DNA from 4 places in the Desulfosarcina sp. BuS5 genome. Region 2 is predicted to be linked to each of the others. Evidence: riboswitches for the same ligand, from Rfam matches in the RefSeq annotation. Region 2 holds a riboswitch; each other region holds the start of a gene.
The links. A riboswitch is a leader RNA that binds a small molecule or an ion and turns the genes downstream of it on or off. The one in region 2 is predicted to bind cobalamin.
Positions count from the first base shown of each region.

Region 1: another riboswitch for cobalamin. It lies ahead of BuS5_RS08505 (TonB-dependent receptor plug domain-containing protein); the one in region 2 lies ahead of thiC (phosphomethylpyrimidine synthase ThiC).
Region 3: another riboswitch for cobalamin. It lies ahead of BuS5_RS01355 (hypothetical protein); the one in region 2 lies ahead of thiC (phosphomethylpyrimidine synthase ThiC).
Region 4: another riboswitch for cobalamin. It lies ahead of ccsA (cytochrome c biogenesis protein CcsA); the one in region 2 lies ahead of thiC (phosphomethylpyrimidine synthase ThiC).

Region 1 is NZ_CP087952.1:1,709,545-1,714,913, forward strand. It holds gene BuS5_RS08500 (carbon-nitrogen hydrolase family protein) at 1-1,273, shown strand, start outside; cobalamin riboswitch at 1,505-1,684, shown strand; gene BuS5_RS08505 (TonB-dependent receptor plug domain-containing protein) at 1,884-3,938, shown strand; gene BuS5_RS08510 (FmdE family protein) at 3,950-4,666, shown strand; gene BuS5_RS08515 (hypothetical protein) at 4,810-5,049, shown strand; gene BuS5_RS08520 (ABC transporter permease) at 5,156-5,369, shown strand, end outside.
Region 2 is NZ_CP087952.1:1,285,410-1,290,778, reverse strand. It holds gene BuS5_RS06455 (hypothetical protein) at 1,160-3,091, shown strand; cobalamin riboswitch at 3,112-3,295, shown strand; gene thiC (phosphomethylpyrimidine synthase ThiC) at 3,391-4,710, shown strand; gene cobT (nicotinate-nucleotide--dimethylbenzimidazole phosphoribosyltransferase) at 4,713-5,369, shown strand, end outside.
Region 3 is NZ_CP087952.1:278,399-283,767, forward strand. It holds gene BuS5_RS01345 (FecCD family ABC transporter permease) at 1-348, opposite strand, end outside; gene BuS5_RS01350 (sirohydrochlorin cobaltochelatase) at 433-1,317, opposite strand; gene BuS5_RS01355 (hypothetical protein) at 1,492-1,752, opposite strand; cobalamin riboswitch at 1,924-2,213, opposite strand; gene ispD (2-C-methyl-D-erythritol 4-phosphate cytidylyltransferase) at 2,218-2,907, opposite strand; gene BuS5_RS01365 (HPr family phosphocarrier protein) at 3,016-4,323, opposite strand; RNA gene rnpB (RNase P RNA component class A) at 4,346-4,733, opposite strand; gene BuS5_RS01375 (zinc ribbon domain-containing protein) at 4,751-5,369, opposite strand, start outside.
Region 4 is NZ_CP087952.1:1,678,920-1,684,288, reverse strand. It holds gene BuS5_RS08395 (FecCD family ABC transporter permease) at 1-324, opposite strand, end outside; gene BuS5_RS08390 (hypothetical protein) at 317-586, opposite strand; gene BuS5_RS08385 (ABC transporter substrate-binding protein) at 623-1,417, opposite strand; gene BuS5_RS08380 (cytochrome c biogenesis protein ResB) at 1,448-2,257, opposite strand; gene ccsA (cytochrome c biogenesis protein CcsA) at 2,233-2,946, opposite strand; cobalamin riboswitch at 3,115-3,298, opposite strand; gene BuS5_RS08370 (DUF3141 domain-containing protein) at 3,430-5,369, opposite strand, start outside.

The DNA.
Region 1 (5,369 bases), 420 kb from region 2:
CGCCTATATTATAATCGGCCTGGCAGAACGTGATGACGCAACATGGATTTATTACAACAGCGCCATTGTTATTGATCCGGCCGGCCGCCGGATATGCACCTATAGAAAGATAAATGCTGAATCACGCTGGTCATGTCCTGGCCGCGCGGACCAGAAGGGTTTTTTTGATACACGCTGGGGCAGGGTAGGGCTGCTGATTTGCTCTGATACTTATTATGGCCTGTTGCCCCGTTCCATGGCTTTAAAAGGTGTTGACCTGCTGCTGGTACCTGCTAACTGGCCGCCGGGTGATCTTGATCCCGGAGATTTATGGCGTGCCAGAGCTATGGAAAACGGATTTTTCCTGGCTGCATGCAACCGCACCGGGCAAGATCTTGTAATGGATTGCCGTAAATCGGCCTCATATCTTTTTGATCCGGCAGGTGATCTTCTTTTTGAAGGGAGGCATGAAGATTCCCGTTTATTTATGGCTGAAATTCCTCTTGATAAAAACGGAAAACTTGCAGGAATTAAACGGCAAACTATTCTGGCAAAGCGGAACCTATTGTTTTACCGGTCAATCTATCTTGACCGCCGGCTTGTCAGTGATCTGACGGATTATTATGAACTTCCGCAGCCCGGAACCTTGAATCTTGAACTTGTTGTGCCTGAAGATGGAAAATTTGACGCGGCATCGATTGAAAAGAATATGGTAAAATATAGAAATAAAGGCCCGATTTTTTATCTGCTGCCGGAAATGAACGCCGGTGATTTTAATTTGAGCAAAGTGAAAAGACTGGCTGAAAAATATCAAACCGGCTTTGCAGTTGCAGTAAAACGCAGCAAGGGTTTGGTAGATTATATCCTGGTTACCTATGATGAAATCCTGAAATATACTATTGGAGATTCCGGGCAGAATACCGAAATTCCTTTTCCTGTTATTAAATCCGGAACAGCCAAAATTGCAATAGTCCCTTTTGAATATTTTAAACATCCGGAGCTTGCCCTTGCGCTGGCCAAGACCGGGTGTGATCTGGTTCTCTTGCCCCTGGATCAGCTTGATTTTAAAAAGAGACTTTCAGCAAGAATTAAAACCACCGAAAATATTGCCGTGGCTGTTTGCGCCAATAACGGGGCAGCGTTTTATATGCCGCCAGAGGGGCACCTGCTATGGAAAAAAAAATTATTCAAGGGTACTGGAATATTTTCATGCGAAATTGATACGGTCAAAACCAGGAAAAAAAGTTTTCAGGACAGGGTCGATTTTGAGCTGATTTTAGGCGCCGGCGGGTGAAGTTGGGATGCAAAGATGCAAAAATGCCAAGTTATTTTTTATCGAGCCCTATGGGAGATTCCTTAAATCGCGCCTGGCTGATAAACTTGACTTAAGTTAAGGACTTAATTTAATTTTGATGCACTCGTAAAAAGCTGCTTTATGCCGCTTAGCCGCATCCTATTAAATTATTTTACAAAATTACAGATATTTGTTATAAAAATATTGTAAAATATATAGCCTATAATATTTGGGCGTTTTTTTATCTTGAGTTTCGTGTTGAATTAATAGGGAACCTCGTGTGAATCGGGGACGGACCCACCTCTGTAACCGGGAACGAAACCTGCAATCGGCCACTGGATAAATTCCGGGAAGGCGCAGGAAGTAGGATGATCCGGAAGTCAGAAGACCTGCTCATGATATACAGAATATAGGTTTGGTTTTTAAGGGGAATAGTAAGAACCGAACATAAGCTATCGGGTAAAGATGGGAATCCCGAAGCCTGGTTTATTAACCGGACTTCGGGATTTTTTGTTTCAGGGTACAGGTTTAATTTTTCACAATTATTAAGGAGGCAAGTATGTGTGGTAATTGGTTGAAAATTTTATATTTCAGCGGAGTCATCAGTACCATGATAATTGCTGACGTCTTTGCGGGTGAGCAGGCTTATGTCATGGACGAAATGGTGGTAAGCGCCACCAAAGATGAAAAAAAAGTATTTGATGTGGCAGCGCCTATGGAGGTGGTTACATCAGGGGAAATTGAGAAAAACACACCAACAACTCCGGGACAGGTTTTACAAAGACTGCCAGGTGTTTCCATGTCAACATCGGGGATATGGACAACCATTCCCACCGTCAGGGGATTAGGTCTGAGCCGGACACTTGTTTTGATTGATGGAGTTCGGGAAAGCAATAATATCTGGAGGCAATCAGATCCGATGGCTCCTATTATTGATATGGGAGAAATTGAAAGAATAGAAGTAATAAAAGGCCCTGCTTCGGTCTTGTATGGCACCGATGCTTTAGGGGGCGTGATAAATATCATTACCAAAAAGCCCTCTTTTGCGCTTAAGGATGAATGGACTTTCAGCAATTCAGCGGAAGGCCTCTATTCTTCAGTTAACGAAGGCTGGTACGGCAGATACCGCTTGAGCGGAGGCGGATACGGATTTGATTTTATGCTGAGCGCTGCGGGCCGGGACAATGATAATTATGAGGATGGCAATAGAGATGATGTAAATAATTCACAATTTAAAAACCAGTCTTTTGATTTGAAATCCCATTATTATTTTAATCCGGATCATTTTGTAACCTTGACCATAAGGGATAATGAGATTGATGATATGGGAGTTACGTTTAAACCGGATTCTCCTTATTTCCGTTATACCGAATATGATAACCAGACCTATAAATTAGCCTATGATGGAAAAAATATAGGTTTTTTTGATTCCATCCATTTTGATGCTTTCCATACAGAGCAGGAAAGAAGAGTTGAGGGAAAGGCCTTTTCAGATGCCAAGCCGATGTATTCTTTGAAAACAAGCCATGTTAATACACACTCAAGCGGTGTCAACATGCATAACTTTATTAATATAAAGGGAAACCAAAGGCTGCTTACAGGTTTTACTTATTCACATGAAACATCAAACTCAGACGAAACCTTAAAGAGCTTTAAAATTGCAAATGATGCGCAAGCACTAAATCTGGATTTTGAACCGATACCCGATGCAGAAACTGATTTGTATGGCATTTTTGCCCAGGATGAAATTTTCATTGGTGATAAAACCACCCTGACCCTTGCAGTTAGATATGATCATATTGAAACGTCCAGCAAGGACTTGCCGTTTAAAGTTGTAAAATATACCCCGGGAGGGCCTGTAGAAACATTGGATAATATTGAGGTGTCGGATGAAAAATTCGATGCATTTACTTATAATCTTGGGCTGTTATACGCATTGACCCCCAATATTCATCTTACGGCCAATGCCAACTCAGGATTCAGGGCGCCTACGATTATGGAGCTGTATGCCATCCGCTGGGGAGCAACAACGGCTTATTATGGAAACCCGGAGCTTGATCCGGAACAATCATATAATTTTGACCTTGGCGTTAAACTGAATTATCAGAGATTCAGAGGCATGTTTAATATTTATTACAATCAGGTCAAAGACCTTATAAGTGCAAAAATATTTCCCAATGACTTCTGGATGGGCAAGAAAAAAGAAATCTATATCAATATAGCCGATGCGGAACTCTATGGTTTTGAAGCTTCCTCCGAATATGATCTTCTCGAATGGATGACGCTTTTCGGCAACCTGGCCTACGTTACAGGTGAAGATACTGAGAACGATGACTATTTAATAGATATTCCGCCTTTAAATGGTTTGGCAGGTGTAAGGTTTCATTTGGAGAATGGCAAGAAAAAATACTGGCTGGAACTGGAAGCACAGATTTTTGACAAGCAGGATCACACGGCTCCCTGGGAGGATGATACAGCAGGCTATTCCGTTTTCAATATAAGAAGCGGAATGAAACTCCCTGCCGGTTATTTTGAAAATATTACCCTTACCTTAAATGTTGAAAATCTTTTTAATAAACAATATCATGAGCATCTGAAAGTGAAAGATAACCATAGTCCTTGCCCCGGCCTGAATATCCTGGCCGGCCTCAAGATTGAATTTTAAAAGGATTTATTATGTTAAAAAAATGTCTATTAACAATAATTGCAATTGCGTTATCAGCAATATCAACAACTGTTTATTCCATGGCTGCCAATCCATGGCCTGAATTTTACAGTCAGGCGCCTGAAATTCTGATCATTGATCCCATGGCCGTGATGGCAGGTTCAATGCCCGAAGGGGCAAACATGCTTACCATTAAATTGACAGATGTGGCTCTTTACAGTGGTCGTATCTGTCCCAGCATGGCTGCCGGATATATGCTTACAAAAAAGGCCATGGATGCTCTTTATCCGAACAGCATCCCTCAACGTGGGCAAATCCGTGTTTCCGCAACGGCTGCTGCCACTGAGCTTATGGAGGTTACCTCATACATCACAGGAGTACGTCCGCTTTACGGCCGTGGTGAAATCAATGCTTGCGACCTGGTGATTGATCCTTCTTTAAAACCAAAAAAATACGGTCAATATGTAATGGTGTTTCAACGCAAAGATACAGGAAAAGCAGTAAAAGGAGTTTATAATAAATTTAAACTCATTCCTGAAAAAAAAATAAAAAAAATAAAAAAAATTTCAAAAAAAATATTACAAGGCAATGCTTCACCCCGGGAAAAAGAAAAAAACTGGAGCATACTTAATACCATGGTAGAAAAAGTCCTGATGGAAACTCCTGAGGGCGTAATAGAAATTATACCCATGGAAGGGTACCAATTCCCTGAGTCTCCTGAAAAATGACACAATTGAGGTAAAAAAAATAGAACATAATGAAAAAAAGAGATTGTTATTTAACAAACACTAGAGCCAAGGCATGCCTTGTCTTTAAGGTGATTTTTTTATTTTTGTTTTTCTTAAATCCTGCCGGGATATCTAAATTTGCCATGGCTTCTTCCTTGCAGGCTCCATTACACCTGAAAATTGCCGCAGTTGACGGACACAGCACCATAAGCATGATCAAAATGTTTGTGGAACACCCAACGTTGGGAAAAAATGTTGTTGCTGAATATGAATCTGTCAGATCCCCGGACCTGATCGCGGCCAAAGCCATCTCGGGCGAGGTTGATTTTATAATTATGCCCACCAATATGGGGGCAAAATTATATAATAAAGGGGTTCCTTGATGCAGTTTGAGATTTGTTCCAACCCTGGCTGCCAAAAAGGATTTGGAGACCTTTTTTCAGATTCTATTTGAATTTTCTCCGGAAACCATCGGCGGCAGGATACCTGATGCGGATTTCTATTTACAAAAATAATCTTACTGTTGCTTTTTCTCTGCTGGTTTTACTTGCGCTATGGAAAATACTCTCTTTATTGGTGGATGCAGCGATTATCATACCCTCACCGGAAGAGACACTTAAAGCCTGTTTTACGCTGCTGGTTCAACCCGATTTTCTTACCAGGGTTTGGCATACGGTTGCAAGAAGCCTGACCGGATTTTTTG
Region 2 (5,369 bases):
TCGAAAAGCTGTTAGCATTTAGCCGTTAGCTATTGGCTCAAGGAACTATCTGTTTGATTTTAAAAGCTAACAGCTAACGGCTAACGGCTAACGGCTAACGGCTAACGGCTAACGGCTCAAAAACTTCGATTTGGAAAACATCCTTAACCTACCGTAAATATGACAATTTCAGCTTTTCGTTCAGGCACTAGTTAACTTCAAACTGTATAGATTTTTAGATAATTAATTTCTCAAGTATATAAGGGAAAACCTGGGGGGCAGCGTACTTGCAGTACTTTGACCGAAGGTTTTGACCGATACCGCTGTAAAATTATTTAAATGGAAATCTATAGCTCATTCGATTAAACGGTCAGCGGTTAACCACACAGATGGTAACTTTTTATTGTAACTGTTCACGGTTGCCGGTTTACGGCTGACATTTTTGTCAGAGCTTCCGTTTCCGTTCCCATAGTTGAGTTGTTGTTGAAATTGTGGTGATGGCGGCCGGGCTGTAGAGACAAGGCATGCCTTGTTTCTACTGTGTTGCCGGCGTTACAGTTCTATTTTCAACCGTAAACCGTCACTTTTTATTCAACATATGATACCAAAAACGAATTCAGTTTACAAGGTCTGAATATTATAATATTGAGTCATATAAAATTGTCCCCAGACCTGTTGCGCTAATAGAGCAGAATAAAATTTGCAAAAACAATGCCGAAATATTGATACAGCTTTTATTTAACTATGGCTTTTTAAATAATTAATCCATAAGATCAGGGGAAAAAGGCGTATGATAATACTCCGACGATCGATAACGCAGTGAAATTATTTATGTGATAATCTATATAATTTCCTAACCAGTTGGCAACAGCAGCCGCCTGGATCAGGTTTTATCCCAAAAAAATAATTTTTATAGAAGATATAAACAGAACAAAAAAAAACGGTCATTTTGTCAATACCGGCCAATATTGTCCAATATTATACCCTCCGCCAAGCCCTTCTATTATTTTTTACTGGATCCAAAGTATAAGATGTTAATAATCTTCTTGGCAATCAATAAAATTTTATATATATACCTCATAAAGTTATAAATTTAATGGACTGAACTTCAATAGCTGCGTTGCTCAGGCTCTGATGGTTTGCAAACTCAACAAATCAATTCGATATGTGACTAAAAAAAATGGTAATTGCAGACATAGGGTGGATACCTAAGATTGTTTATTCACAAACATTAATAATAAGGGAACTGGAAGGAAATAATGGAAATATGACAAAAACACATTCATTCCATATTCCTGTAATGGGAATCGGATTTACTGTTGATACTCCATTAAAGGTTTCTCAATACGGAATTGATTCTGTAATTTCTTTAGTTGATGACATTCTACTTGAAAAGTTAAGAAAGATGTACTGCGATAAATTTGAAATTCCTTATAATGAGATTACAGAAAAAACCGAGGATTTCAGAGCAAAAAGGATTACGTCCTATCTTAATTTAATGAACAACCTGGCAAAAAAAAAATTTGAGAAATTAAAAAAAGTCACTATTGAGAAAGGTAACAAGATAAAAGAATACCTCAATATGTTACCTGACAGTTCAAGCATAAATCAAAAATTCAATAGGTTAACGGCAGAATATTTTGATTTAAATGAAGTTGGAAACTGGATAAAAGACAACTTGTCAATGGGCAGTATTGATGTAAATATTATGACCAAGATTGATAAGGGGAACTATATTAATGATGAAAAATTACCCATAAAATACAATGACGCTCATGCTGCGCTCAGGGGGTATGCGAATAGCGATTTAAAATCTTCCATAATACTTTCGGCAGGAATGAATCCTAGATTATATAGCTATTTAGAGCAATTTGAAGATTTCCATCCTGATAAAAATGGGGAACTAAAAAAGAAAATTGTTTTAAAGGTCAGTGATTACAGATCGGCTTTGATCCAGGGTAAATTTCTGGCTAAAAAAGGACTGTGGGTTTCAGAATACAGAGTTGAATCAGGACTTAATTGCGGTGGACATGCTTTTGCAACAGATGGGTATCTCTTGGGACCTATATTAGCTGAATTCAGGGATAATCGAAAAGAACTGATGAAATTAATTTACGAAATCTTGGTTCAGGCGCTTTCCAACAAAAACCGTTCAATACCTGAAAAAAAATTACCGTTAAAAATTACTGCTCAAGGTGGTGTTGGTACGGCTGAAGAACATCAATTTTTAATCGAACATTATCAACTTGATTCCATTGGATGGGGCTCCCCTTTTCTTTTAGTCCCGGAGGTAACTAACGTTGATAAGCCGACTATGAATAAATTGAGAGAAGCTAAAGAAGATGATTTGTATTTAAGCAATATCTCTCCTTTGGGCGTTCCTTTCAATAATCTTAAAGGGAACAGTAAAGATCTTGCAAAATTATCTTTTATTGCAAAAGGAAAACCTGGTAGTCCATGCCCTAAAAAATATCTTGTTTCCAATAAAGAGTTTACTGAAAACAAAATTTGTACGGCTTCACGTCAATACCAACATTTAAAAATAAAAAAACTTGATAATGAAGGACTATCTTCTGATGAATACCAAAATAAATTTAAAAAAATAGTTGATAAATCATGTCTTTGTGTGGGGTTAGGTACGTCTGCATTGTTGGTGAATCAAATAGATACGAAGGCTGAAGGTGATGGAGTCTCTATTTGTCCGGGTCCAAATATGGCGTATTTCTCAAAAATAATGAGCTTAAAAGAAATCACCGATCATATTTACGGCAGAGCGAATATGATCACAAGAACCGATCGTCCGAATATGTTTATAAAAGAACTAAAAATTTACATTGATTTTCTAAAAAATAAAATAGAAAAAACAAAAGTTTCCATGACAAAGAAACAAGGAAAATACCTGTTAACTTTTGCAAAGAATCTAAATGAAGGAATCAACTATTATTACAGCTTATTCACTGATTTGAAGGAGGTATTTGAAGACACAAAATCCAGTATTCTAAGTGGGTTGGATGATAGTAAGAAAACTTTACATCTTCTATATTCAGAAATAAAAAATCTATCAGTAACAGAAAACAGAATTAAACCGGGCGGCTTACATGAAAAATCTTGACCTCTTATTTATCATAAGATAAATTAAATTTTTTACTTGGTTAACGGAACACGGTGCAATTCCGTGGCGGTCCCGCCGCTGTAATCTGAAATATCGATTGCTTGCAAATTTTCTTGCTGTCACTGGGTTATGAAAAATAACCTGGGAAGGCGCTGTCGATTGTTATCAGTAAGTCAGAAGACGAACCAGGGAATTTTTTTGTAGAATTCGATGGCAAAGGGTTCTGTAGAACAGTTATGTTCTGCCGGAGCCCTTTTTTAATTTCCGGCGGGTCATATTTTATAAAAAGGAGTATAATTATGACTACCCAGATTGAATTCGCACAACAAGGAATTATTACAGCCCAGATGAAAAAGGTCGCGAAAGATGAAAACTTTTCACCTGAAATTATACTAAAGAGGGTGGCTTCCGGTGAAATCGTTATCCCGAATAATCCCGGCCGTATAAATCAGAATGTTGTCGGTATAGGCCTAGGGCTTAGAACCAAAGTTAATGCATCCATAGGCACTTCATCGGATATATGTAATATTGATGCTGAAATTCGCAAGGCCAAAGCAGCCCGGGAAGAAGGAGCCGATACCCTTATGGAACTCTCCGCCGGCGGTGATCTTGATGCAATCCGCAGGGCGGTTCTTGCAAATACCAGCCTCCCTGTAGGGAACGTTCCCCTGTACCAGGCATTCTGTGAAGCGGCCCGGAAATACAAAGATCCAGGCAAACTCGACCCTGAATATCTATTTGATCTTATTGAAAAACAGTTGGCGGATGGTTTAAGCTTTATGGCGATCCATTGCGGTATTAACCAATATACGATTGAAAGACTGCGCAAACAGGGATATAGATATGGTGGTCTGGTATCAAAAGGGGGTACATTCATGGTTGCCTGGATGGACAGAACAGGCAGGGAGAACCCTCTTTATGAACAGTTTGACAGGGTCTGCGCAATAATGAAAAAATATGATGCCGTTCTTTCACTCGGCAACGGCATACGGGCCGGAGCCATACACGACAGCCATGACCGCGCTCAAATGGCTGAGATGATAATAAACTGTGAGCTTGCCGAAGAAGGGAGAAAAATGGGATGCCAGATGATGGTCGAAGGCCCGGGCCATGTGCCCCTTGATGAGATTGAGGGTAATATAATGCTTGAGAAGAGGATGAGCGGTAATGCTCCCTACTATGTTCTAGGCCCGCTCCCTGCAGATACCGGCGCAGGTTATGACCATATTGTAGCTGCGATCGGCGCCGCCAGTTCCGCCAGATTCGGAGCCGATCTTATTTGTTACATCACCCCGGCTGAGCACCTTGCCCTGCCCAATGAGGATGACGTGCGCGAAGGTGTCAGGGTGACTCGTATCGCAGTGAGAATCGGAGATATATCTAAATATCCTGATCGGCGTGAAAATGAAAAAAAAGCCGCAAAAGCCAGACGCGATATGCGCTGGGGAGACCTTGAAAAGGTTTTGATGTTTCCTGATGTGGCGCGATCTGTACGTCAAAGCAGGGAGCCTTCCAAAGAAGAGACATGCACTATGTGCGGTGATTTTTGTGCCATGAAAAAAGGAATGGAAGTCTTTATGACTGATATTGCAGGCGACAAGGTTTCAACACAAAGATAAAAATGAAAATACTTGAGAAGACAATTAACAGGATTGAATCTACGGATTCAATTATATACAAAAAAGCCCTGGATCGTCTTGCTCAGCAGGCCCGCCCGGCGGGAAGCCTCGGTGTTCTGGAGCCGCTTTCCGCCAGACTGGCTGGCATAAAAGGCGTATTAGACGTTAGATTGACCGAAAAGGTTATCGTTACCTGCGCCGGTGATCACGGTGTTGTCGCAGAAGGAGTAAGCCTCTTCCCACAGGAAGTTACAGCTCGGATGGTTTATAATTTTGTAAATGGCGGAGCTTCCATCAGTGTGCTGGCACACCATGCCGGAGCCCGGGTAGTTGTGGCTGATCTTGGGGTGAACCATGATTTTGAGCAGGATCTGCCGATTTTTCATAAAAAAATCCGTAAAGCAACCGGGAACCTGGCTGTGGAACCTGCAATGACAAGAGATGAGGCAGTACGATCTATTGAAGCGGGTATAGAAATAGTTGATGAATTACTAAAACAGGGCCCCGTCGATATAATCGGAACCGGGGACATGGGTATCGGCAATACAACCCCGTCAACTGCGATTATAGCCGCTTTTTCAGGTATTCAGCCTGAAAAACTTACAGGCCGGGGCACAGGCATAGATGACAAGACGCTGCAGCATAAGATCGAGGTAATA
Region 3 (5,369 bases), 1.0 Mb from region 2:
CGCTCCTGCGGATACTCCCAGGGTGTAAGGGTCTGCCAGGGGATTTAAGAGTATCCCTTGAAATACTGCCCCTGATATGGATAAGCCGGCGCCGACAATGGAAGCAGTTAAGATTCTCGGCAGACGCACATCAAGAACTATTACCGGGAAAATTTTGTTCATTTCTTCAAGCAAATCCCTGTTTCCGGTAATTTTGGAAGCAATAATTTTGAAAACATCTGCAAAGTTTATATTAATATAACCTGATCCGGATGATACAATAATGGCTGTAAACAGAAAAATTCCAAGTAAAAATAAATGGACGCCGGTTGAACTTGTGACTGTTTTTCTTAATTTGTTTAAAGTCATTTGTGAATGAACGCTCAATTAAAATAGAAAGAACCGGCAATAGCTCAGTATTCCGGTTCTATTTGTTAGGGGTTATATTTTGTCTTAATGGTTAAAATGTTCCAAAGGCAACTCCAGATGGTCAACCCAGATATCGACAATATTATCGAATTCAGCCGAACCTTTAAGAACAGGCACACATTTGATCCCGGCTTTAGTTAGAATAGATTTCCATGAATCATCTTCATCACCTGCCATATCGTTTCTGGCATGATCGCCAGCGACTGACATAAATGGTATTAAATATGCTTTTTTTATCTTTTTTGCAAGCAGCATCTTTTTTACGTCGTCAATTGTCGGGCTCCCTTCCACTGTCCCTACAATTATATTCGAGTCACTCTGTTGAAGATTATAGGCCATGGCCGCGTAAAATGCATTGGCCGGGTGCGGAGTGCCGTGTCCCATCAAAACCACTCCATCTTTCTTTTTTCTCTCCTTGGGGATATTCTGAATAATGGCATCTGCAACTTTTTCCATATCCTCCTGTTTTGATATAAGGGGTTGCCCAACAATAATTCTATCAAATCCGCCGGGAATATGTTTGAAGGCCGAGATTGTCGCAATCAGGTCATTATATTCTTCACCCGGGATAGTATGGAGTGACTGTACAGCCACATGCGTAAAATTTTCTTCCATCATTTTTGAAAGGGCTATTGCAATGGAATCGAGATTTTTACCCTGTTTTGCAAGTTTATGGCGTATAATGGAAGATGTAAATGCCCAGCGCACAGGTATCCCAGGATAGGCGGCTTTGACCTTGTTGTCGATGTTTTTAAAAGATACCTGCGCTTCAGGTATGCTTGATCCAAAGGCTACCAGCAGAATTCCTTTTTTCATGGGACGGTTGTCGCCGTGTGCATGCGCCGAGATACAGACAAAGGCAAGGATTACGATAAGAACTGCGGCTTGGATAATTCTTTTACTGTTCATTTTTTATTTTATTCCTCCCAAAGAAAGAAAATATTTTTTATCGATTAATAATTAATTTCACAAGGATAGAGGTAAAAACCTGGAGAAGGCGTACTGGTGGTACGTCGACCGAAGGTTTTTACCGATACGCAGTGAAATTATGTAGACGAAACCCTATGGGTAATGCCGGAAAAGTTACCCGCACAATCTGAGCTCGCGCCCGGTCAGCTTAAGGTCTCCTAAACTGGTGAACTCGGCCAGTTTGCATATAATTCTTTGCATACCTTTAACCGTTAGGGACCACCAGGCATCGCTTATATCAAAGTGGCCGGATGTGGCTGATACAAATTCAAGCCTGTCAGCTTCAATGTTAAGATTGCTGACGGCTGTTTTATGATCGACAGCATTATCCGGCAAATCACTGCCGGCGATATATACTATTATTCCTGTTTTCATCAAGATTCACCCCCTTTCATAAATTTTTCGGAGGTCCCGCGTTAAAGGGCCGGGACGGGCGGTATTGCACCTTGAAATAAAAAAAGCCCTTCAAACCATTATACGGCTTGAAGGGCTTTACCCAGTTTATCGGCCCTTTGCTTATCATTTATTCTGTTTCACCGCAGAATAAACTATCTATCATTAAAGGCAGGTTTTCTGGCTTTCGGATCATTCTAATCACTGCGCCTTCCCATCCGATTCTAATCAGACAGTGGCATATGCAGATTTCGTCCCCGATTACAGCGGCGGGACCACTCTCGCTTCTATAAATTTCCACATAAATAATTTCACTACGTTATCGGTCGTCGGAGTATTGCAATACGCCTTTCTCCCTCTATCCTTGTGTAATTAATTATCTGAAAATCTATACGAGATTCCCTTTTAAGCTTTATAAAAGCACCTTTAATTAACTTTATGTTTGATTCATGTTTCTGTCAAGGTAATTATTGCTTGAGCCAATTGAAGATCCTCCCTAGTCGTTATTTTTATATTTAACCTGCTGCCCTTAAGAATTTTAACTTTTTTTCCCATATGTTCCACAAAGAAGGCATCATCTGTTCCTGAATAATTCGATTTAATTGCATTATATAGAGCATCTTTTATGATGGAATATTTAAAAACCTGCGGAGTTTGTGCAAGCCAGACTCTCTCCCTTGGCAGAGTTTTATCTATAATTCCGGAATCATCAACACTCTTTAAGGTATCATTAACAGGCACGGCCAGAATGGCTGCCCCGGAATCTTCTGCTGCGGATATACAGGCATCAATCTCTTCAGGACGGATAAAGGGGCGGACTCCGTCATGAATAAGCACTAAACTATTAAAATCCTTTACAGCAAGTATGCCGTTATATACAGAGTCGCTCCTTTCAGCTCCTCCGGCAACCAGTCTGATTTTTTTTGAAAGATTTGTGCTGCTGATTATATTGTTATAACAGTAATCAATATCTTCCCCAGGGACTATCAGGATGATTTCATTTACCGAATCGCATGCATCAATCGCTCGCAGAGTGTGAGATAATATGGGTATGCCGGCAATTTCAATGTATTGTTTGCGCCGGGTACTCTGCATCCTGATGCCCCGGCCTGCTGCGACTATTATTGCTGAAACCATAATATAAATTTCCACATAAATAATTTCACTGCGTTATCGGTCGTCGGAGTATTACAATACGCCTTCCTCCCTCTGGCCTTGTGCAATTAATTATCTAAAAATTTATAGCTATCTCAGATGCTTTAATTCATTCGGAAGAGGTATCCCCTTTCCCATGGAGTCTTCCCCGTAATTGACACGGGCAAGAATTTTAATATCATGTAGAGAGCGCACATCTCCTTGAAAGGTGACTTCCTCAATATTTTCTTTTTGTATTTTACCCCCAGCCCACTGTATATCAAGCACGCTGCCGGCGTCAAATCTATCATTTCCCACACACATTTCTACATTACCGCCGTAATGCTGCACAATTTTAGCAACCATCATGCTTGGTCTGCTGTGAAAGCCGAGTTCCACCGGCACTCCGACAGTTATGGAAGATTTTTCTATATTTTCATTAAGTATTTCCTTGGCTATCTTTTTACCGGCGGAAAGGAAATAACAGGTATAAAAAAGACCATAGTTTATGGTGCGGTCTATTAATGCGTCAGGATCGATAATGTCGGAAAGGAGGCCCTGAACATGTTTATAAATATTTTTATACCCGGCATCGTACAGATGCCGTTCATAGAAATGTAAGAGCCGGCTGGTTGTTTGGAGAAGGTGAAACACAACGGAAAAAATTCCGCGTAATTTTTTAAATTTTTCGTTTCCGAACCTGAGACCACCGTGTATTACATATGTGTCAAATGAGGACTGTAAATTGTGAATCGTCATCTCAAAGCGGCCTACAAGCACCTCATTAACCTTTTCCGGAACAATTTCTTTGATCTCCTCTAACGTTCGCGGCCCATAAGATTCCCATGGCTCAAATTCCCGTATGATTTGAAGAAAGTCACTCGCTATTTTTACAATATTTTTTTTCTGTTGATCTCTGTCTGCATCATCAATATCGTAATCCAGAATCTCGTTTGTGACAATGCTGGGAAAATCTGAGGGCTCAAAGCTGTTTTCAGGGATTGGTATGTTAAGCCTGCGAGCCTCGTCGATTATTACAGGTGCAAGATCGATTAAGGTCTGAGTTAAAAAATCTAGCGTAGTATAACCTTCTTTTCTGAACTCTTCTACATTATCGAGTATATAAAAATCTAAACGTTTTGAGATGTGTTTCTGATATAGGCTTCCACGGCTTAAATGCCTTACAGCAGCTGTAAGCTCCCTGTAAAAATACCACTTTTTACTGTTTCTGGCACCGTGAAAATCAAGGAAATCCTCAAGGATCTGAGATGAGCTGACAAGTTTGAGCAAGAGTTTTTCCGTAAATATAAATTGAGATATGTCAAAATTAGAAATATACAGACAACATTTCAGGTATTCTTCTGAAAAGATCTTTGTTTTTTCTTTAAAAGATATATTGGTGAAGTGATTTTTTGTCATTTATGACGTTCCTTGATGAAACGGCCGGAGCAGTACATAAGCCGAATTCTGTGCCGGGAAGAGGTTACCCTCATTCCGGTAACGATCATTCATCTGTAAATGCCGGTTGCCCGGCATTTCTTGCGACCTACCCGGGAGCTTTGGCGGGCCACCCTTGCCGCTCCCCTATTTGGTCTTGCACCGGGTGGGGTTTACAAAGCTTCCCCGGTCACCCGGGGAACTGGTGCGCTCTTACCGCACCTTTTCACCCTTACCTTTTTTGCAGATCTTTACAGATCGGCAAAAAAGGCGGTATACTTTCTGTTGCACTTTCCTTCACGTCACCGTGACTCCACGTTATGGAGCACCCTGCCCTGTGGTGTTCGGACTTTCCTCCGGATAAAATATCCAGCGATCGTTTGTACTGCTCCGGCCGTGTATTCTGTTGTCATACTGCGTTATCTGTCTTCTCCTGTTCCCAGTAGAGTATCCTGTCACAAAATGGACAAAATTTCAGACTATCGCAGCGTTGCAGGTCATTATACATCTGTGGCGGAATATTCATGTTACATCCGTAACAGATAGAATTTTTAGCCTTCGCTATAGCGATACCGTTGGTTTGCTTTTTTTGTATGATAAAGAATTTTTCTATTAAATCCTTTTGAACGGATTCTATTATGTTAGCTCTTTCGGCATGGAGCTCTAATAGCTTATGCTCATCATTTTTGGCCTGATTTTTTATAATATTTTTTTCAATATTTATTTTTTTGCCAATTTTATTATAATCTTCTTTTCGGGATTTAATGTCACGCTCTATTTCTTCCGCTCGGTCAAGGCATTCAATCATATCATCTTCGATTTTTGAATTTTTGTTTTTAAGTTCGTGAATTTCCTTTAATGATGACTGGTATTCTTTGTTGTTTTTTGCGAATCCAAGTTTTTCTTCGCTTTTTTTTATTTTTGTGCGATTAATTTCCGTATCCGATTCATAGGAACGATATTTTTGCTCATAGTCTTTCAAAAGCGTTTTTTTATTATTAACGGCCTTTTCAGCACGATCGAGTCCG
Region 4 (5,369 bases), 390 kb from region 2:
ACCGGATGATATCCCCAGGATAAACGGCCCGACAATCGGATTACGGAAAAAAACCTGGAGCAGCAACCCGGCAACAGCGAGGTAAGCGCCGCCCAGGATTGATGCCAGGGCCCTTGGAATTCTTATTTTCCAGACAATGAACCCCTCTGTTGTCCCTGTAAAATGTTTAAAAATAATATTAAAAAAATCAGGCAGGCTTATATTCATTGAACCGGTTGTCATGTTAATTCCACCGGCAGCAATCAAGAAAAAAAGCAGGAGAGAAAAAAAGAGATAGAGTCTCTTCCTGTTATAAAAAATTATTTCCCGTGTCATATTATCCATTTGTTTCAGCATCTTGCGGCAGTTTTTTAAAAAATTTATAGTCAAAACCCCTAAAAAGTTCAGGATGGAGCATGGCCGCCACTTCCATTATAATTTCATCCAGCCGGTCGGCTGACTGGGAATAATTTTTCAATGGAGAAAATACTTTCCCGGAGTTTAAAGGCCTGATCTTGCCGACAAGGGGATTTATCCGTGCAATGGCAGCCTTGGAGGTTGCGCCTGCTTCCGGAGAACGGTAGGTGATAAGGCAATCCGCATCCATTCCGCTGGAAATAAACTTTTCCAGTGTAATCTCAATTCAGGCCGCCCCTGAAACATCATCAAAAATATATTCACCGCCGGCATGCCGAATAATTTCCGCCACCCATGAATTTCCAGGTTCAATCAAAACCCTTTTTTCATAAATATCGCCCCAGATAACTTTGGGGCGCCGGCTGACCGAAGCCGTTATTTGACTTATCTGATCCACTGTTTTATTAACCCGTGCAATGAATGCATCCGCTTCTTTTTCCCGGCCAAACAGATAGGCCAAAAACCTTGTAAAGCCTAAACGGGTCTCAAGATTCATGGCAGTGCCGGATGTGGTTATAATAGCTGGAATTTCCAGTTCATTAAGCATCGGAATTGCAGCTCTGTCCCAGGTCAGGACAAGCTCCGGTGATATTTCCTTGATTTTTTCATAATCAACCGCGCCGGCTTCCCCCACATAAGTGATTCTACCGGCTTCGAACCCTTCTCTGACTTCAGGCATTACCCAGTCCTTATATTCCCTGGTAACCCCGACAAGTGTATCATCCAGAACACCCAGGACCTTCAGCATGGCAATATTATAGGTGGAATAAGCTATTACCCGTCTTACCGGCACCTGGATAATCCGGTTTTTATTATAACCCGCAGGAGCTTTTTTACCTCTTCTGACCAGCACAAATATGCTCCCGTCTCCGTCTCTTATTTCATGGATACCTTCACCTGTTTCTTTTACTGAAAATTCACCAAAAGATTGAAACGAAGGGCTGCATCCTGAAAAAAGGATAATCGTCACCAAGGCCAAAAAGGCTGCCGCAATATTTTTATAAATTAGTAGTATTTTCATTATTATTTTCCATTCAAGTTTTATATAGACTTAAGGTCTATATAAACGGTAAAGATACATCAGCATACCAACCGCAAACATAATCATCCCGCAAAAGTAAAGATGGATGCCTGGATCGCTATGAATAATAAGGTTTACATATTCCTGTTTTTGCATACCTGTACGTGATTTAGGGGCAAAATCATCTAAATGGATACTGTAACCTTTAAACCGTGCCGGCCTGTTAACAGAAACAGTTTTTTTAATGGTAATTCCATTTTTATCCGTCAGTAATATTTCAGCTTCAGGATTGATTGCGCGATCCTGAAAAAAATCGAGCCGCTGCCCTTTATAATATTCTATATTTAATTTATTCAGTTTTATTTTATATCCCGTACCGGGAATAGGTATGCTTTTTTCGGGCAACAGGATATTGGCGGGCAGATTAACGGCAAAGATATAGCTCACAAGATAACCTGCCAGGATAACGACAAAAGAATAATGAATAATGTGGGGCGCAAAATTCAATATAAACTTGATTTGGCTTCGATAACAGGATCTGTTTCCAAAAAGGGTTATAACTTTATCGGTAGTACACACAAAAGTATTGACTGCCAGTAAAAACAGCAAAAATAGAAGCAAAAAAAACCAGGCTGTATATTGCAAATAATTTATTCCGTAAGTATCGAGCCATGCTATCAGCCCTACATCGTTGAGCGGAATAAAGATGCTGATATTAGATTCCAGACAGATAAAACCGGCCGACAAATCAACAACGAGGAGTATAAGCAAGGCGATTGTCAGATTAATGCCACCAGCCAGCTTCCATACTGCTTTTAAAAAATTAACCATCTTAGCCATTTTAAATCGGGCATCCTGAATATCCCCATTTCAGGGTAACAATTAAGAATAAAAACTAAAATTCCGCCGGCAGCAGCAAAGATAAGCCTCTTGTTCAGATTCCAGACCCGGCGCAGGTAGAGATGCAGAAAGCAGGTATAATAAAACCAGGTGGCCATAGTAGTAGTAATTGCGGGATCTTCCCAAACCACGGGGCTGCCCCATCCCAGATATGACCAGATTCCGCCCGCAAACATGGAAATTGTCCAGAATACAAAGCCCCAAACTACAAACTCTACCGTTCCGGCATCGCGTCCCGGGCCATTCTCCTTTGCCTGCTTGTTGGCAGAGATCAGCGCCTGCAATGCTTTCAGGGCAGCGATAAAAAAAAAACTCCGGCCGATAACTCCGCTGACAAAAAAAATATACGAAAAAATGGTCTTGGACATGATAAAAGGAAGGTAGTAGTCCTTGGGGAAAAAGAGCGCCGCAAGTGACATCAGACAGATCAGAACAGGCAGCATGGCTGACCACTGCTCATTCTTGAGCTTTGTCAAAAACAATATCACACCCAGACAGAGCGGAAGCAGATACATGCCGGTATTTAGGGGAAGCATGGGCCAGGCATGGTAATACTTGCCAAGGCAGGCTGATAAATTCGCTGCAAGTCCAACCCCTAAAAGAAATAGAGCAGATTTTTTTTGCTGCATTATTGCCGGAAAAGAACTTGCGGCATAAAAAAATACTGCGATTTGAAAAATGTTTTGTGAAATAAACAATGTTAATAATGCAAAAAAAAACCCGAACCGATATAATATCGATCCGGGGATTCCCTTTTTTATCCTTATAGATCCTGCCAGGCACTTCTGTCCACGAAGTTTGGCGTATATTACCAGGCAGGTCTTCTGACTTACGGATCATCCTACTAACCGCGCCTTCCCATCAAATTGCGACAGTGGCATTAATACGGTGTTCGTCCCCGATTACAGCGACGGGCTCGTCTCCGACTTTAACGGAGTTCCCTTTTAATCTTTAAAAAAGCACCTGAATTATAAAAAATTATATACCGAAATTAAAATAAAATGTCAAGAAAACAATTTATACCACCCCAATTCATGGCTGCAATTTCCTGCCGGATGAGATATATATACCCCTTGCCTTGTTCTTGAAATTACTTATGTGAACATCTATAGCTATTTTTCATCTTGTTCAGGCCTTACAGGAATAAATAATGCTTTTATCTCCGCCAGGCGCATATCCGCCTCTTTACCCAAAGGGCCGGGGGCAGTGGCGACTTTACGGATAATTTCAAAAAATTTCTGCCCCGCTTCTTCTCTTCCCACAAGCAGTTGCGGGATGGCTTCAACAGCACGACGTGCATCCAGCAGGATCATAAAAAACTGTTCACGGCAGGTTTTTTTGAATTCGGACAGATGGTTATCATGATGCTCGGCGCGGATGCGGCGGATCATTTCAAAACCGCGTTCGTCGCATGCGCCCTCCGGTATACGCACATAAATAAATCCGCGAATCAAAGCCTCTCGCGGACCTCCCTTGTCCATACCGGCCAAAATCTCTTTTTTGCGCTGCTCAATAAACGCCAGATGAACCGGATCGTGTCCTGGATGTTTGCGGGGCGGAGCGTCCGATGCGCGCAACCCCATGAGGGCTTGCAGCCAGTCTTGGCTGTAGATGCCAAAAAACATCTGTTCAGTCATCATATCACGCCAGTCCCGAAAAATGTTGAGACTTGTCGCCAAAAGATCGGAATATAGCGTCTGCCACTGAAGAAAGTGGTTATCCGGTTTAACCGGCTGACGATGCTCACTCACCCACTTTGCAGCCCATTCCAGCGGTTTCATCATAGGATTATGATCTGATAGTAGTTCATATCCCAGACGCAGCGGATGCAGACGACGCATCAGTTTGGCATTTTCTTCAGTGGTCATTGCACGCACCATCGGCTGTACCATTATTCGGTACAGACCATAATTGACATCCGAGAGCCGCTTAACTGTGGCGAAACAACGATTATCTTCCAAAGTGTTGCAACCCAAAGAGTGAATATCGTCCAACGTTCGTTTTTCAAAGCGTGAGATGTAGTTGCCTGTCACCAGATCCGGATTGACGGTGTCATAGTTTATTTTTTCGATCACCGCCTCGTACAGACCGGGTGGCAAACAGTCGATGAGATCAATATTGGAGGCAAACTCAAAATATTCCTTGCGAGCTACGTTGCTGGATACGAAGATGCCCAGATGGCCGGTATGTTCATGCACGCAGTAGACGATGGTCTGATTGGAGGCGTAAATATCATCAACACTCTGATACAGGTCTAAAATCCATCCGAGAGCTTGTTGGGGCGGGGTTATATCGTCGCCTTTAGAGCAAAAACAAACGATTGGCGAACTAATTTTGCGCAGATCGACGCTTATGTTATCGGAAGTGACGATCTCAGAACCGCTGAGTTTGTTGCCCAGAAAAAGATTGTCAACTATATACTGGATCTCCGCAGCGCTCAAAAAGACGTGGTCGCCCCACCAGCACTCAAATTCCAGGTAGCGCTTTGCTTCGGTGTCGATCCGGGAATAAAGATTATATTGTTTTTTCCAGAGCGTGTTGGCCGGATTCAGCCCCTCAAAATTTTGCACTAGCCAGGCGCCGTCGAAATTGCCATGTCCCAGATCACTTAATAATGCAGCCATCCAGCTTCCGCCCATCATGCCGCCGGTGTACCGCATGGGATTTTGACCGTGCACGCCTTCCCAATAAGAAAGCGGAGCCCCGGCCACAATTATCGGGCCGCAAAGCTCCGGCCGCGTCGCCGCCAGCAGCATAACCGCCCAGCCCGCCTGACAGTTGCCTATAACAACCGGTTTGCCATCCGCTTTAGGGTGCAGTTCGTTCACATGCGCTAAAAAATGGGCCTCGCCGCGTATAACCGCTTCAATGGTCTGATTCGGTTCAGGCATCGGTGTAAACCCTATAAAATAACAGGGATACCCTTCCGATAAAGCCACACCTATTTCGCTATCCGCCTTAAAGCCGGCAATACCGGGACCGTGGCCGGCGCGCGGATCAATCACCACAAACGGACGCTTACGATTGTCGATAGCGACGCCCTTGGGAGGAA